One region of the Rhizobium sp. P2_G9 genome, then DNA from elsewhere that is predicted to be linked to it. Evidence: riboswitches for the same ligand, from Rfam matches in the RefSeq annotation. Region 1 holds a riboswitch; the other holds the start of a gene.
The links. Region 1 has a riboswitch for thiamine pyrophosphate ahead of thiC (phosphomethylpyrimidine synthase ThiC). Riboswitches for the same ligand answer to the same signal wherever they lie in the genome.
Positions count from the first base shown of each region.

Region 2: linked by a shared signal. The riboswitch ahead of thiB (thiamine ABC transporter substrate binding subunit) and the one ahead of thiC (phosphomethylpyrimidine synthase ThiC) in region 1 are both predicted to bind thiamine pyrophosphate.

Region 1 covers NZ_JBFUFK010000026.1:39,148-47,140, forward strand. Annotated here, with positions in the region: gene AC1DYF_RS21260 (hypothetical protein) at 1-524, shown strand, start outside; gene AC1DYF_RS21265 (helix-turn-helix domain-containing protein) at 665-850, shown strand; gene AC1DYF_RS21270 (hypothetical protein) at 860-1,267, shown strand; gene AC1DYF_RS21275 (hypothetical protein) at 1,414-1,872, shown strand; gene AC1DYF_RS21280 (hypothetical protein) at 2,453-3,097, opposite strand; gene AC1DYF_RS21285 (hypothetical protein) at 3,094-3,438, opposite strand; TPP riboswitch at 3,726-3,845, shown strand; partial or broken gene thiC (phosphomethylpyrimidine synthase ThiC) at 3,938-5,746, shown strand; gene AC1DYF_RS21295 (FAD-dependent oxidoreductase) at 5,748-6,968, shown strand; gene thiS (sulfur carrier protein ThiS) at 6,965-7,162, shown strand; gene AC1DYF_RS21305 (thiazole synthase) at 7,164-7,937, shown strand; gene AC1DYF_RS21310 (thiamine phosphate synthase) at 7,934-7,993, shown strand, end outside.
Region 2 covers NZ_JBFUFK010000002.1:110,590-118,582, forward strand. Annotated here, with positions in the region: gene AC1DYF_RS02170 (LysR substrate-binding domain-containing protein) at 1-319, shown strand, start outside; gene AC1DYF_RS02175 (propionyl-CoA synthetase) at 299-2,218, opposite strand; TPP riboswitch at 2,353-2,464, shown strand; gene thiB (thiamine ABC transporter substrate binding subunit) at 2,509-3,516, shown strand; gene thiP (thiamine/thiamine pyrophosphate ABC transporter permease) at 3,537-5,123, shown strand; gene AC1DYF_RS02190 (thiamine ABC transporter ATP-binding protein) at 5,120-5,806, shown strand; gene AC1DYF_RS02195 (M48 family metalloprotease) at 5,938-7,494, shown strand; gene AC1DYF_RS02200 (TetR/AcrR family transcriptional regulator) at 7,595-7,993, opposite strand, start outside.

The sequences.
Region 1 (7,993 bases):
CGGAGAGCGTGAATGCCCTTCTGACGCCGCTTCTTCAGTTTTCCTTTGGCCAGCCACTCATTCCGAAGGGCGTCTCGCAGGCCGCCTGGGATGAGTTTCAGTCGCAATTCGACGAAGCGCTGGAAGGTTTTAAGGTGCCGGTTGGGCAAGGGACACCCGGTGACGATGGGGACGCACCAGTCGGCGCCATCTCTCTGTCGCGCAATATGGTGATGGAAGTTGCCACCCGAATCTCTGCAGCGCTTGCGAAAATCCAGAGCGCCGGGGGCGTACCGGACACATTTCAGGATTCAGACGGCATCGAGGTCGGCATGGCACTGCAACACTTTGTCGTTCGCGCCAAGGCCTGGGCGAAAGACAACGGGCTTCCCTACGGCTCGATGAGGTCCCTGGACGACACGGCCGCGCCCTTCGCAACTTTCCTCCATTACGCGATGCGGCTGATGCCGGCGGATATCGTTCCGAGCATCCCGAGTGCTCAAGCCATGGCCGCCCGCATCCTCCGCTCCAAACGAGGCAATTGAAGGCGGGATGCAAATAGACTAAGGAAAATAATCCTATTTGCATCCCTGCTATTTGGATTTTTGTGTGAAAAATGGGCGACGAACACCGGTGAACGAACCGGTGTTCGCGCCACCGGGCGTCTCCCCGGCGAGATGGACCAATGTCTAAAATTTCCATGACGATCGACGATGCCGTTGCCTATTGTGGCATCGGACGGACGAAACTCTACGCGCTGATCAAGCAGGGCAAGCTCACCTCGAGGAAGAGCGGGCGCCGCACGCTGATCCTCACCGAAGAGCTGGATGCCTATGTCCGCGCTCTGCCAAGCTCCAAGACAGCGGCGTGAGGTGTGGCCATGGCAAAACCGACCGAACCGGCGGCGCAACCCGGCACCAGCCGGGCTCAGAGAACCGTGGCAACCGGCCAGACAGTCGATGAACGGAAACCAGCCGAAGCCGCTCTCCAGCTTCAGCCCAATACGCCCACCCCGCCGACGGAGCAGACCATGCCGTCGCTTACCCGTCAGCAGAAATGGAGCCGGGCAAATCCGCTGAAACGGTGGGCACATATGGCGCTCCGCTCGGCCGTTCGACAGGGCCTCGTCGCGCAGAGAGCCTGCGAAGATTACGGCAGCGAGAAGTCCGAGGCGCACCATACCGATTATTCGCGGCCGATACATGTCCAATGGCTCTGCCGCGCCTGTCATATGGCCGCACATAAGCGCCTGAAGGGAGCAGCGTTCGATGACAACGCCTCCCTTTGACCCCGTCCGCGCAGCGGCAGAATGGCTTGTGCAGCAGCAGGAGCCACCCTCCATGGTGATTCCGGTCCTGCGCGAACGGTTCGCCCTTTCGGTGACGGAAGCCTGTCACGGCTGCCGGATTGCCGGTGAACTTCGGAGGGCCGCGCATGCGTGACTTCACCAAGGTTTCGCCACTGATCTGGCGGGACAAGCGCTTTCACTGTCTCGCGTCTACCGACGCGAGACTGCTCTATTTTTACTTTCTCACAGGCGAACATCAGAACGCGTGTGGCTGCTTTCGCATTCCGGATGGCTACGCAGCCTCCGATCTACGATGGGATGCGGAGCGCTATGTCCAGGCGCGGGACGAGGTCGTCGCCGGTGGGCTCGCACAGTTCGATCCGGAGACAAGCGAGATCTACGTCAGCGGCTGGTACGAGACCAACCCGATTTGCAACGACAGCCACTTCAAAGGCGCACTCAAAAGTGTCTGCAACATCGAAAGCGACATGATCCGCGAGATTGTCGAACCTGAGATCGAGGCGAGCGACCAGCAAAGGCGCAAGAAAGTGCCAGAAAAGCAATCGCGGCTCGATGCAGCCCTGTTTCGGTCGAGAGACCTTTAGGGGCCGACACGTGACACCCGTGGGACACCGGTGTCGGACCGGTGTCGCACCTGTGTGACCATACAGAGACACAGACACAGACTGAGACGCAGATGGAGACCAAACAAAACCAAACAAAACAAAACTTGAAACCCGCTTCAGTCGCTGCAGTACGAGGTGCGTGGCGATGAACCGGCCGATGGCGTCTTCGGCTACGGCACGGAATCGTGTTCTCCGCGTGCCCGGGGATGAACCGTGAAAGCCAGCGATGTAACCGGCACCAATCGGGTGTTCTCCGCATGCGCGGGGATCGACCGATTTCCAACGACTTCGAAATTCCGGAGTTATGTAGGAATCCCACCAGCATTTCGATTCGGAATTAGGTACCGATGTCCCCAAGGCTGGCGGCACCTGGCTGGCAACGGAAATCTCTACACCTTCGCTGCCCAAAGTTCGCTGCGCAAAGCTATTGACTGCCAGCCTCCCGAAAGCCGCAGCAGATGAGTTCGAATGCTCGATCCCGACCGCCCCTGCCGGCTTTTGTACGGATCGAAGCGCACGCCAGTCAGCCGAGCAAGACGGACAGCCCATCTGGGACCGCCTATGGTCTCGACTTGCGAACGAAGACCGGATCTTCTTTCGGCGGGTCCGGAACTCTGGATTTGCCGTGCAGGTTGACACCAGCGCTGAGTTCGATGGTCTGCCAGATGTGGGCCGCGTTCGAAACTCCGAACTTGTCCTCCAGCATCCAGACAAACGCCTCTGTCGAGAGAATGTCCAGGTTGAGATTTTCCACCTGCCGCAGCGCCGCTCTTGCCTTTCGATCATCGACGATAAAAACCACGGCCCCGTGATCCCTCACGACTTTTTCGGCGGTCGACAGGATATTGAGAAGGCTCGCATCGCCGCGGCCCGTCCAACTCGGTTTCAAGTCCGGTCGGCTCCCGCCGATCGTCCAGTTGACCATCGCCTTCAGATATTCCCGGCCAGCCTCCGTCTCCATCACCGAAATTCGATGTTTGTTGGCATCGAACCAGTCGCCGATGAGTTTGCGTTGTTCTCTTCTGGGGTCGTCCCCGGGGTCGGGCTCTCGCGTGGATTCGATTTTCACCATGTCGGTGACCCAGACCTCGACTCCCGGGATGAACAGGGCGTCGAGGCCATCGAGCCCCGCATGAGACAGTAAGGACAGAGGGGAGTTGTCCGGGATCAGAAGCCGCGGCGCGCGGTCAATCCCGTCGTTCATCCGCCCATCCCCCAGCGCCGCATTGCGGCCGCCACCTCCGACCGGATTTCATCCTTGTGTTCCCCACTGACAGCGTGCCTGGCCACTTTCAATGGGAAGTCGGGATCGGCGGTATCGTATCCCAAGGGGTCGACAACTGGCCGATGTAGCGTGGGGCGTGATTTGCGAACCTCCGGGGGAACCGGTTCTCCGGCCGCGATCTTCAGGCGGATGAACTCCTCGGCGGACATGACCACCGTGCGGGGCTGATCCCTGTTCATCACCACGACCGCTTCGACATCGGCAGCGCGCAAGACATCGCCGAGGTTCTTTTGAAGATTGATTGATCGAATGGACTGCATGGCGGCCTCCATATGTTTTACGTAATTTTACATAAATGCGGGGTCGAGTGCAAGAATGGCTTCGGTAGGGCCGATGGGGTTTTTAACCAGCCTGCAGGACTGAACATGAAGGCCGTAAACCCCTCCGTCATGGAACCGTCTATTGCGAGCTGTACGGCGCAGCGAGCAGCGTATTCTCCGCATCCGCGGAGATAAACGGAGAGAAAATGGATCCAGCCAATTCGGCAGTCACCCACTTGCAGACTTTTCGCACGCTTGACGAACCCCACTCGTCCGCATAACCTCACCGCATTCACCAGGGGGGTCCCGACAAGGGGCTGAGATACTGCTGAGCGATTTCGCGGCGCAGTGACCCGTTGAACCTGATCCAGTTCATACTGGCGTAGGGACGGTGCAAGCGCTGACGACACGCGGATTCACGCCCTGAATCCGTATCGGCGTTCTCCATCATTCCGGCTCGATGACTGGGTCTCCAACGCGAAAACTTTGGAGCCTCACGATGAATATTGCCGCAAAGCCTGAAACCCCGACAGTCACCACCGGCCCGCTTCCGGCGTCGACGAAGATTCATATCCAGGGGGAAATCCATCCCGGCATCCGGGTGCCGATGCGCGAGATCGCGCTGCATCCGACCGCTGGCGAGCCGCCGGTGACGGTCTATGATTCCTCCGGCCCCTATACCGATCCCGCGCATGTCGTGGCGATCGAATCCGGCCTGCCGCGGCTGCGCCAGGCATGGATCGAAGCGCGTGGAGACGTGCAGGCTTATGAGGGGCGCGTGGTGAAGCCGGAGGACAATGGCTTTGTCACCGGCGACCGCCTGACGCCGGAATTTCCGGTGCGCGAGCGTCCCTTGAAGGCCAGGGATGGCAGGGCGGTGACGCAGCTTGCCTATGCGCGGGCCGGGATCATCACGCCGGAAATGGAATTCGTCGCCATCCGCGAGAATATCGGACGCAAGGCGATCCGGGAAAAGCTCGCGCGCGACGGCGAGAGTTTTGGCGCGGCTATTCCCGATTATGTGACGCCCGATTTCGTGCGCGAGGAAATCGCCCGGGGGCGGGCGATCATTCCGGCCAATATCAATCACCCGGAGAGCGAGCCGATGATCATCGGCCGGAATTTCCTGGTGAAAATCAATGCCAATATCGGCAATTCCGCCGTCACCTCGTCGATGGCCGAGGAGGTCGACAAGATGGTCTGGGCGATCCGCTGGGGCGCCGATACGATCATGGACCTGTCGACCGGCCGCAACATCCACAATATCCGCGAATGGATCATCCGCAATGCGCCGGTGCCGGTCGGTACCGTGCCGCTCTACCAGGCGCTTGAGAAGGTGGGCGGCATTGCCGAGGACCTGAGCTGGGAGGTTTTTCGAGACACGCTGATCGAGCAGGCCGAGCAGGGTGTGGACTATTTCACCATCCATGCCGGCGTGCGGCTTGCCTATATTCCGCTGACGGTCAATCGCGTCACCGGCATCGTCTCGCGCGGCGGCTCGATCATGGCCAAGTGGTGCCTGCATCACCATAGGGAGAGTTTTCTCTACGAGCATTTCGAAGAAATCTGCGACATCTGCCGGGCCTATGACGTCTCCTTCTCGCTGGGCGACGGGCTGCGGCCCGGCTCGATCGCCGATGCCAATGACGCGGCGCAATTTGCCGAACTCGAGACGCTCGGCGAGCTGACGAAAATTGCCTGGGCCCGAGACTGCCAGGTGATGATCGAAGGCCCCGGCCATGTGCCGATGCATAAGATCAAAGAGAATATGGACAAGCAGCTTGCGGTCTGCGGCGAGGCGCCTTTCTATACGCTCGGACCGCTGACCACCGATATCGCGCCGGGCTATGACCACATCACGTCCGGCATTGGTGCCGCGATGATCGGCTGGTTCGGCACGGCCATGCTCTGCTATGTCACGCCCAAGGAACATCTCGGCCTGCCCGACCGCAACGACGTCAAGACCGGGGTGATCACCTACAAGATCGCGGCACATGCCGCCGATCTCGCCAAGGGCCATCCGGCGGCGAAAGTCCGTGACGATGCGCTGTCGCGGGCGCGGTTCGAATTCCGCTGGGAGGACCAGTTCAACCTCTCGCTCGACCCGGATACCGCGCGTTCCTTCCACGACGAGACGCTGCCCAAGGAGGCACACAAGGTCGCGCATTTCTGCTCGATGTGCGGGCCGAAATTCTGCTCGATGCGCATCTCGCACGATCTGCGCGCCGAGGCGCAGAAGTAGGGGCTCGAAGCCATGGCGGCGAAATACCGCGCCGGCGGCGATCTCTATATGCCCGTGGGAGAGTGAGATGCGCATTCTCGTCAGGGGGGCCGGTGTCGCCGGCCTCGCGGTGGCGCATGAACTTGCGTCTCTCGGTTTTGCTGTCGATGTCAGGGATGTCGCACCATCGATCGGGGCGGGTGCCTCGTGGCTGGCCGGTGGCATGCTGGCGCCCTGGTGCGAGCGGGAAAGTGCCGACGAGCGGGTGCTCGTGGAAGGCAGGGCTGCCGCCGATTGGTGGGAGGCGGCCGTGCCTGGCGAAGTCATGCGCAAGGGCACGCTGGTGGTCGCGCCGCAGCGAGATCTGGGCGAGCTTGCCCGCTTCGCGTCACGCACATCCGGATATGAGTGGCTGGGTGAGGATGGCATTGCCGAGCTGGAGCCGGGGCTTGCCGGCCGCTTCCGCAAGGGGCTGTTCTTCCGCGAGGAGGCGCATCTCGATCCGCGGCGGGTGATGCAGGGCCTGCATCGATCGCTGCAGATGCAGGGTGTCCGGTTTCATCTCGGTGTGGCTGACGGTTTGGTCGAGTGCCAATTTGAGCCAGGGCAGTCGCATGTGCCGCAAGACCCTCTCTGGCATGCCGGCCATCTCCCCCACAAGGGGGGAGAAGACTTGCGGCATGCTCCCTGCCTCAATTGGGCCGCAGCGGAGCCGCGGCTTATGCCCGTCCCCCTTGTGAGGGGCCGAGGGAGGGGTCGAGACAAGTGGCTCGACCTCGAAGGTTGGCGAGGGGCCTTCGATCCAGATGCGATTGCATCGGACTATCACCAGATCATCGACTGCACCGGTTCTGCAATGATCGGCAAGCTGGAGCATCTGCGGGGCGTGCGTGGCGAGATGCTCTATCTGCAAACAGAGGAGATCGCATTGTCCCGGCCGGTCCGGCTGCTGCATCCGCGTCACCCGATCTATATCGTCCCGCGGCAGCACGGCCGCTTCATGGTCGGCGCGACGATGATCGAGAGCGATGCGGGCGGGTCGCCGAGCGCGCGTTCGATCATGGAACTGCTCAATGCCGCTTATGCCCTGCATCCGGCCTTTGGCGAAGCCCGTCTGATCGAGACCGGCGCGGGTGTGCGGCCGGCGTTTCCGGATAATTTTCCGCGCGTGATCGCAGCGGGACAGGTGCTGCATGTCAACGGGCTCTATCGCCATGGCTTTTTGCTGGCGCCGGCCATGGCCCGGCAGGTGGCGGAGCTTTTGGCAACGGCTGAGATGAAACGAACAAAGGCAGGAGCGACGGCATGAAACTGATCGTCAATGGCGAAGATCATCACCTCGATGCGGCAACACTCACCGATGTCATGACCCTTCTCGAATATGAGGGCGGATGGCTGGCGACCGCTGTCAATGGCGAGCTCGTTCATCGCGAGGACCGAACGGATTGCCGTCTCACCGACGGCGATCGGATCGAAATTCTCACGCCGCTGCAGGGAGGTTGACATGGTCGCATTTTATGGAACCGAAATCGGTTCGCGCCTGCTGTTGGGCACGGCGCGCTATCCCAGCCCTGCCGTTCTCGAAGAGGCGGTGCGGCGGTCCGGAACGGAGATCGTCACTGTGTCCTTGCGGCGTGAAATGGCCGGCAGCAAAGCAGGCGGGACATTCTTTGACCTGATTCGGGCGCTCGGTGTGCGCGTGCTTCCGAACACGGCGGGGTGCCATTCGGTGTCCGAAGCGGTGCTGACGGCAAAGATGGCGCGCGAGTTGTTGCAGACCGATTGGATCAAGCTGGAAGTGATCGGCCATCACGACACATTGCAGCCCGATGTCTTCGCCCTGGTGGAGGCGGCAAAGATCCTCTCGGGCGAGGGCTTCAAGGTGTTTCCCTATACCACGGACGATCTCGTGGTCGCCGAACGCCTGCTGGACGCCGGCTGTGAAGTGCTGATGCCATGGTGCGCACCGATCGGCTCGGCCATGGGGCCGGTCAACAGGATGGCGCTGAAATCGATGCGGGCGCATTTCCCCGATATTCCCCTGATCGTCGATGCCGGCATCGGCCGTCCCTCACATGCGGCGATGGTGATGGAGATCGGCTACGATGCCGTGCTGCTCAACACGGCTGTCGCGGGTGCCGGGGAGCCGGCTTTGATGGCCGAGGCCTTCGCGCAAGCCATCGAGGCAGGGCACAAGGCCTGTCGCGCAGGACCGCTCGAACCGCGGGACATGGCCGTGCCGTCGACACCAGTGATCGGCAAGGGGGTATTCGCATGACGCTCGATCCCTTCTACCTGATCGTCGACAGCGCTGCCTGGATCGAACGGCTGGTT
Region 2 (7,993 bases), on a different contig from region 1:
GCTGCATGATGAGAATCCGGCCAACTGGGCCGATTGGTTCCGCACAGCTCATGTACCATTGCCGCCGCTCAACGGCCCGATCTTCCAAGATTTCAACCTGCTGGCCACGGCCGTGGTCGCGGGCCATGGTGTGGCGCTCTGCCCGGTCGATGTCTTTTCGCGTGAAATCGCCGCCGGCGATCTCGTCGTGCTCTCGGACATCGCCACCCTGGAAAGCGAAAGCTACTTCATGGTCACTTCGGCGCGGGCATCGCATGAAACCCGCGCCTTCACCGGCTGGTTTTCGGCTCTGCTCGCCTCAGCGCGCGGGCTGGCATAGGCCGCGCGCCTTGAGCGCCTCGGTGATTTCCGTGAGGATGGCAGGATCGTCGATCGTTGCCGGCATTTTCCACGGTTCGCCATCGGCGATCTTTTGCATCGTGCCACGCAGGATTTTGCCTGAGCGCGTCTTCGGCAGCCTGCCAACGCAAAGCACCATCTTGAAGGCTGCGACGGGACCGATCTCCCGGCGCACCAGCGACACGACCTCCTGTTCGATCGCCGACGTTTCCCGTGAAACATTGGCCTTGAGCACCAGGAAGCCACAGGGGATCTGGCCCTTGAGCGCATCGGCGATACCGATCACGGCACTTTCGGCGACATCGGGATGGGTGGCACAGACCTCTTCCATCTGTCCGGTCGAAAGACGGTGGCCGGCGCAATTGATGATGTCGTCGGTGCGGGACATGATGAACAGATAGCCGTCCTCGTCGCGATAGCCGGCATCCGCGGTCTTGTAATAACCGGGGAATTCATCGAGGCAAGCTTTGTGGAAACGCTCGTCGGCATTCCAGAAACTCGGCAGGCAGCCGGGCGGCAGCGGCAGCTTGATTGCGATATTGCCGAGCGCGCCAGGCGGCACGGCATGGCCGGCATCGTCGAGCACGTCGACCTGGTAGCCCGGCATGGGCAGGCTGGTCGAACCATATTTCACCGGCAGCGTCTCGATGCCAAGCGGATTGGCCGCGACCGGCCAGCCAGTTTCCGTCTGCCACCAGTGATCGACGACGGGTATGCCGAGCTGGTGCTCCGCCCATTTGAGTGTTTCCGGATCGGCCCGTTCTCCGGCAAGGAATAAAGCGCGCAGATGCGGCATGGGATATTTGCCGACCAAATCGCCGTTGGGATCGTCGCGGCGGATGGCTCGAAAGGCAGTGGGTGCAGTGAAGAACGCGTTGACGCCGTGCTCGGCAATGACGCGCCAGAAGGCGCCGGCATCGGGTGTGCCGACCGGCTTGCCCTCATAGAGCACGGTGGTGCAGCCGGCGAGCAGCGGACCGTAGATGATATAGGAATGGCCGACCACCCAGCCGATATCGGAGGCCGACCAATAGACCTCGCCCGGCTTGACGCCATAGATATTCTGCATCGACCAGCGCAGCGCGACCATATAGCCGCCATTGTCACGGATCACGCCCTTCGGCTGGCCCGTCGTGCCGGATGTGTAGAGAATATAGAGCGGATCGGTGGCGTTCACCGGCACGCAATCGATATTGTCCCCGCCTTCAGCGCGGATGCGGGCGATAGAATCGGAAAAATCCACGTCGCGACCGGGCTGCATGTCCGCCGCAAGCTCGGGCCGCTGCAGCAACAGGCAATGCTGCACCTTGTGGCGGGCAAGCGCGATGGCCTGATCCACCAGCGGCTTATAAGCGACGCTGCGGCCCGGTTCGAGCCCGCAACTCGCGGTGACAATCAGCTTCGCCTGGGAATCGTCGATACGGGTTGCCAGTTCCTGGGCGGCAAAGCCGCCGAACACGACGGAATGGATCGCGCCGATGCGGGCGCAGGCGAGCATGGAAAACAGTGCCTCGGGAACCATCGGCATATAGATGATCACCCGATCGCCCTTCTCGACACCCAGCGAGCGCAGCACACCGGCCACCGCCTTGATCTCGGCGAGCGCTTCCGCATAGGTGAAACTCGCCTTCCGGCCGGAGACGGGACTGTCGTAGATGATCGCCTTCTGGCCGCCGCGACCGGCGGCGACATGCCGGTCGATACAGTTGAAGCAAGTATTGGTCATGGCGTCCGGAAACCAGCGGCCGTAAGCGCCGGCTTTGGGATCGAAAATCTGCGTTGGAGGCTCGAACCAGTCGATTGCTCCTGCCGCCGTCCGCCAGAATGCCTCCGGATCACGCCGCCATTCGGCATAGACGTCACTATATGGACCCGCCATGTTTTCCTCCCAGGCCAGTCGTCGTTTGGAAGGATTATGAACAAATTTTCGGGGCTGGCAAAGCGAGACGAAAGCCGACAAGCCGACCGTCACCATGCCGCTTGTCAATTTCGTGACAGAGGTCTAATCATTGCCTTGCTCTAACGGGGTGCCTGGGCCGCTTGCGGTTCCTGGCTGAGAGGTTTCGACCAACCCGAAGAACCTGATCCGGCTCGTACCGGCGGAGGGATTAGACGGCAAAGAAGATTTCAGCGCCCTATTCCCGGTCATTTGAAACCATGGAGGCGCTGATGCGCAAGATTTCATTCCTGTCACTCGCTGCTGCGGCAGCATTGTCGTTTCTCTCGTCGGCGCATGCCGCCGAGAACACGCTGACCATCTATACCTATGAAAGCTTCACCGCCGATTGGGGGCCGGGACCGAAGGTCAAGGCGGCATTCGAAAAGGTCTGCGGCTGCAAGGTCAACTATGTCAGCCTTGCCGATGGCGTCGCCATCCTGACCCGACTCAAGATGGAAGGCGGGGCGACCAAGGCCGATATCGTGCTCGGCCTCGACAACAACCTGACCGAAGAAGCCAAGGCCACCGGCCTGCTTGCGGAGCATGGCATTGATACGTCCAGCCTCGACGTGCCGGGCGGTTTCAAGGACCCTTATTTCGTGCCCTTCGACTACGGCCATTTCGCCATCGTCTACGACACGCAGACGGTGAAGAGCCCGCCGAAAAGCCTGAAGGAACTGGTCGACGGCGATCCGAAGGAGAAGCTCGCCATCGAGGATCCGCGCACCTCGACGCCCGGTCTCGGCATGCTGCTCTGGGTGAAATCCGTCTATGGCGACAAGGCGCCGGAGGCCTGGGCGAAGCTCAAGAAGCGTATTCTCACCGTTACCCCCGGCTGGTCGGAGGCCTATGGCCTGTTCACCAAGGGTGAGGCGCAGATGGTGCTCTCCTACACCACCTCGCCCGCCTATCACATGATTGCCGAAAAGGTGAATCGCTACCAGGCCGCCGATTTTGCCGAAGGCCATCCGATCCAGGTCGAAGTGGCGGCGATCACCAAGAGCGGCAATGCCGATCTGTCGCGGCAATTCCTGAAATTCATGATCAGCCCGGCTTTCCAGGACATCATCCCGGAAAACAACTGGATGATGCCAGTCGGCAAGACCTCGGCTCCGCTCGATCCGGTGTTTGGCAAGATCGTGCATCCGAAGATCACGCTCAACATCCCCGCAGCCGAGGTCGCCAGGAACCGCAAGGCCTGGATCGACGAGTGGCTGGCGGCAATGAGCATGAATTGATCGCTTAGCCGGACTGGGCAATGGATCGAGACCGGAAGATCTGGATTGCGCTGGGCTCTCTGAGCCTCGGCGCCATCCTTTTGTTCGTTGCGGCGGCCATTGGCATGTTGTTGGTGGCTGGTGGCGCCGATGCGTCCTGGCCGCCTTTTTCCTATATGGGGCATGTCACGTTGTTCACGCTCGAACAGGCGCTGGCATCGACGGTGCTGTCGATAGGGCTGGCGCTGCCGGCGGCGCTGGCGATCGCGCGGCGAGCGGATTTTCCCGGTCGGCCGCTCGTGCTTGGCCTGATGCTCCTGCCACTCGGCCTGCCGGTGCTGCCGGCCGTATTCGGCATCGTATCCATCTGGGGCCGGCAGGGCGTCGTCAACGATCTTTTCCGCATGACCGGCGTCGAGGATGCGGTGTCCATTTATGGGCTCGCCGGCATTCTCGTCGGCCATGTGTTCTTCAACCTGCCGCTGGCCGCGCGGCTGATGGTCAAGGCGCTGGAAAGCGTGCCGCGCGACGAATGGCGGCTGGCGGCCGGGCTTGATTTTTCTCGGATTTCGCTGTTCCGCTTCGTCGAATGGCCGGCGCTGCTGCGGGTCATTCCCGGCATTGCCGGACTGATCTTCATGCTCTGCGTCACCAGTTTCACCATCGTGCTGACGCTTGGCGGCGGTCCGCAGACCTCGACTTTGGAAGTGGCGATCTACCAGGCGCTGAAATTCGACTATGATCCGCCGCGGGCGCTGGCATTGAGCGCCGTGCAGCTGGTGCTGACGCTGCTCATCTTTTTGCTTTTGCGATTGTTTCCCGATCCGGAACAGGATCGTAGCGCAGTAAAGGGCAGGGCTTTCCGCACCGATGGCAGGACGGGTCTGTCGAAATTTTCTGATAGCCTGATTCTGGCGCTGTTTCTCATCTTCGTCGGTGCGCCGCTCGCGGCTCTGGTGGTCAGTGGTCTGCGCTCCAATCTTTTCCATCTTATCACCGATCCATTGTTCCAGCAGGCGCTGGTCACCAGTCTCGCGATCGCGGCCTGTGCCGGCCTGATATCGGTGCTGATCACCTTCGTCATGGCGCGGGCGCGGCTGGCGCTCCGGGTGTCGGGCGTCGCCGGCCTGTTTCGGCTGCCCGAATTCATGCTGCTCGTCCCGCCGCTGGCGCTCGGCTCCGGCTGGTTCATTCTTCTGCTGCGCAGCGGCATCGACGCGAATATCGCGCCGGTGCTCGTCGTGGCGATCAACATACTGATGGCCCTGCCCTTTACCGCCCGCGTGCTGGCGCCGGAGCTGAAGACACACCTCATTCGCACCAGCCAGCTCGCCGACAGCCTCGACCTCGAGGGCTGGAGCCGGCTCCGGCTGATTGACTGGCCAGTGCTTCGCCGGCCATTGTTGACGGCGCTCGGTTTCGGCATGGCGCTGTCGCTGGGCGATCTGGGTGCGGTCGCGCTGTTCGGCAGCGAGAACTTCATCACCCTGCCGGCGTTGCTTTACGCCAAGCTCGGCAGTTACCGCTCCACCGATGCTGCAGGACTGGCGCTGATCCTGGGCGCTATCTGTCTCGCGCTGATGCTGCCCGCCGTCCGCTCCGACCGCGCGCCCGGAGAATTGCCATGAGCCCCGCCCTCCGTCTGGACGCTGTCGAGACCCATTTCGGCCAGAGCCGGTTCTGTTACGATTTCGCCCTTGAAGGACCGGGAATCGCGGCGATCAGTGGCCCGTCTGGAGCCGGAAAGTCGACACTTTTCCACTTGCTGGCCGGCTTCGAGATCCCGAAGGCAGGTCGCGTCATTCTCGATGGGGCGGATGTCACGGCCTTTCCACCAGGAAAACGGCCGCTGACCTACATATTCCAGGACCACAATCTCTTTGCCCATCTCGATGTCTTCACCAATGTGGCGCTTGGTCTGTCGCCTTCCTTGAAGCTCGGCACCAATGACAAGGCGCGGATTTCGAACGCGCTTGCCGATGTCGGCCTGGCCGGCTTCGAAAAGCGCATGCCGCAGCAATTGTCGGGGGGCGAGCGGCAGCGTGTCGCCTTTGCCCGCGCTCTGGTGCGCAAACGACCCTTCCTGCTGCTCGACGAGGCCTTTGCCAGTCTCGACGAAACATTGCGGATCGGCATGGGCGAGCTGCTCGTCCGGTTGCAGCGGGACAATCAAATGATGGTGCTGATGATTTCGCATGACGCCCAGGAAATTTCCCGGCTCGCCGACCGCGTCGTGGAAATTCGCAATGGCCGCAATGTGTTCGCCGGCGATGTTGCAGTCTGGCAGCAATCCGCAGAATTCGCGGTTTAACGCCCTGCAAGCCTCAAATTCGACCGATTCCTTTAAGACTTTGTCATCCGCTTCCTCCCACTTTGTGCTATGCATCCGGGCTGGAAATCGGATAAAGGTCGGCCCGTGCCCGCCCGGCATGCCATGGGCAAATGAAGGACAGTGCTCTGACCGTCGAGAGCGTGAAAACAACCGGAAGCTCGATCGCAGCGGCCGTCCCACGGCAGCGGCGAAGCCGTGCGCGCGCCTTCTCGCGCGTCCTGCCGGTCCTCGCCACCACTCTGGCACTCACCGGATGCCAGTCGCTTCTCGAACAGAGCTATCAGCCGGATGTACAGCCATCGCAGACGCCGCAAATCGTCGACGAGGTGCAGAAGAACGACCCGCGGGCAGAAATGGGCGCCCGCGAACGCCCGCGCATTCTCGCCACCTATGGCGGTGAGTATCAGGATGTGAAGACCGAGCAGCTTGTCGCCCGCATTACCGGTGCGCTGACGGCGGTCTCGGAAAACCCGAAGCAGACTTATCGCATCACCATCCTCAATTCGCCGGCAATCAACGCTTTCGCATTGCCCGGCGGATACATCTATGTGACCCGCGGCCTGCTGGCATTGGCCGACGATGCTTCCGAAGTTGCAGCCGTGCTCAGCCATGAAATGGGTCACGTCACCGCCAATCACGGTATCCTTCGCCAGCAGAAGGAAGAGGCCGAAATGATCGCCAGCCGGGTGGTCACCGAGGTGCTTTCCTCCGAGCTCGCCGGCAAACAGGCTTTGGCCCGCTCCAAGCTGAGGCTCGCGGCATTCTCCCGCGCCCAGGAGTTGCAGGCTGACCAGATCGGCGTGCGGATGCTGGGCGAAGCGGGCTACGATCCCTATGCCGCGGCCCGCTTTCTCGATACGATGGGCGCCTTCCAGAATTATAACGCCGGCGATCAGAACAGCGATCAGGGGCTCGACTTTCTCTCCACCCATCCGAGCACGCCGCAGCGCGTCGAACTGGCACGCATGCATGCGCGCCAGTTCGGCATGGATGGCAAGGTGGGCGACAAGGGTCGCGACTATTTCCTCGCCGGCATAGATGGTCTGCTCTATGGCGACAGCCCGACAGAAGGCTACGTTCGTGGCGAGACCTTCCTGCACCCCAATCTCGGCATCCGCTTCGACGTGCCGCCGAATTTCCGCATCGACAACAAGGCGGAAGCGGTTATGGCGACCGGTCCGAACCAGGTGGCGATCCGCTTCGATCTCGTCGACGACACGTCCGGGGGTAGCCTGACGGACTACATTTCCAGCGGCTGGGTGACGGGTCTGATGCCGGAGACGATCCGGCCGGCCTTCGTCAACGGCATGCCGGCTGCCACGGCGCGCGCTTCGGCCGAGCGCTGGGATTTCGACGTCACCGTGGTTCGCAACGGGCCGAAAATCTATCGGTTCCTGACCGCGGTGCCGAAGGGTGACGCCAACGACCTGCAGCTGACGGCAGCAAAGCTGCGTGCCAGCTTCCGCCGACTCACCCCGGCCGAAATCACCAATCTCAAGCCGCTACGCATCCGTGTCGTCGTCGTCGGTGCATCGGATACGGTCGCGACGCTTGCCAATCGCATGCTCGGCACCGAGCGCAAGCCGGAACTCTTTCGCCTTTTGAACGGCATGTCGGTCGACGCGACGGTGAAGCCTGGCGACAAGGTAAAGATCGTCGCCGAATAACGCGCCAAGCGCGTCGCGATCTTTCAGATCGCTTTGGCGCTTGGCTCTTTTTGTGCATATCTTTATCCCGAAACCGGTGACCACTGTCGGGAGACATGGTCTATTCCTCCACGCCGACCGATCGGAAGAAATGAGTGATGATCGCTACGAGCAGTTTTTCGCGGTTTTCCATATCTTCATTGCCGGGCTCGTTGACTGCACCGTGCAGGGCGTTGAACAGGAACACTGCCGTGAGGTGGGGATCGTCGACTGCCCAGGCAGCGGTTTTCGCACCGGCCTCCAGAAGTTCTTCCAGACTGTCGATCAGGACGTTGCGCGTCAGCCCCTCACGATTCGGTGGCGGGGCGATAACGAAAACCAGGTGATGCAGCGGTCCCGACTCAAGATACTGGATCGCGCAGCTTCTTGCCCAGCCGGCGAGCCGGCCTTCGAAATCCGCCGGCTTGCATGCCTCGACCGCTGCGGTGACGGCATTGGCCATGTTCTGCACGAAGCGCTG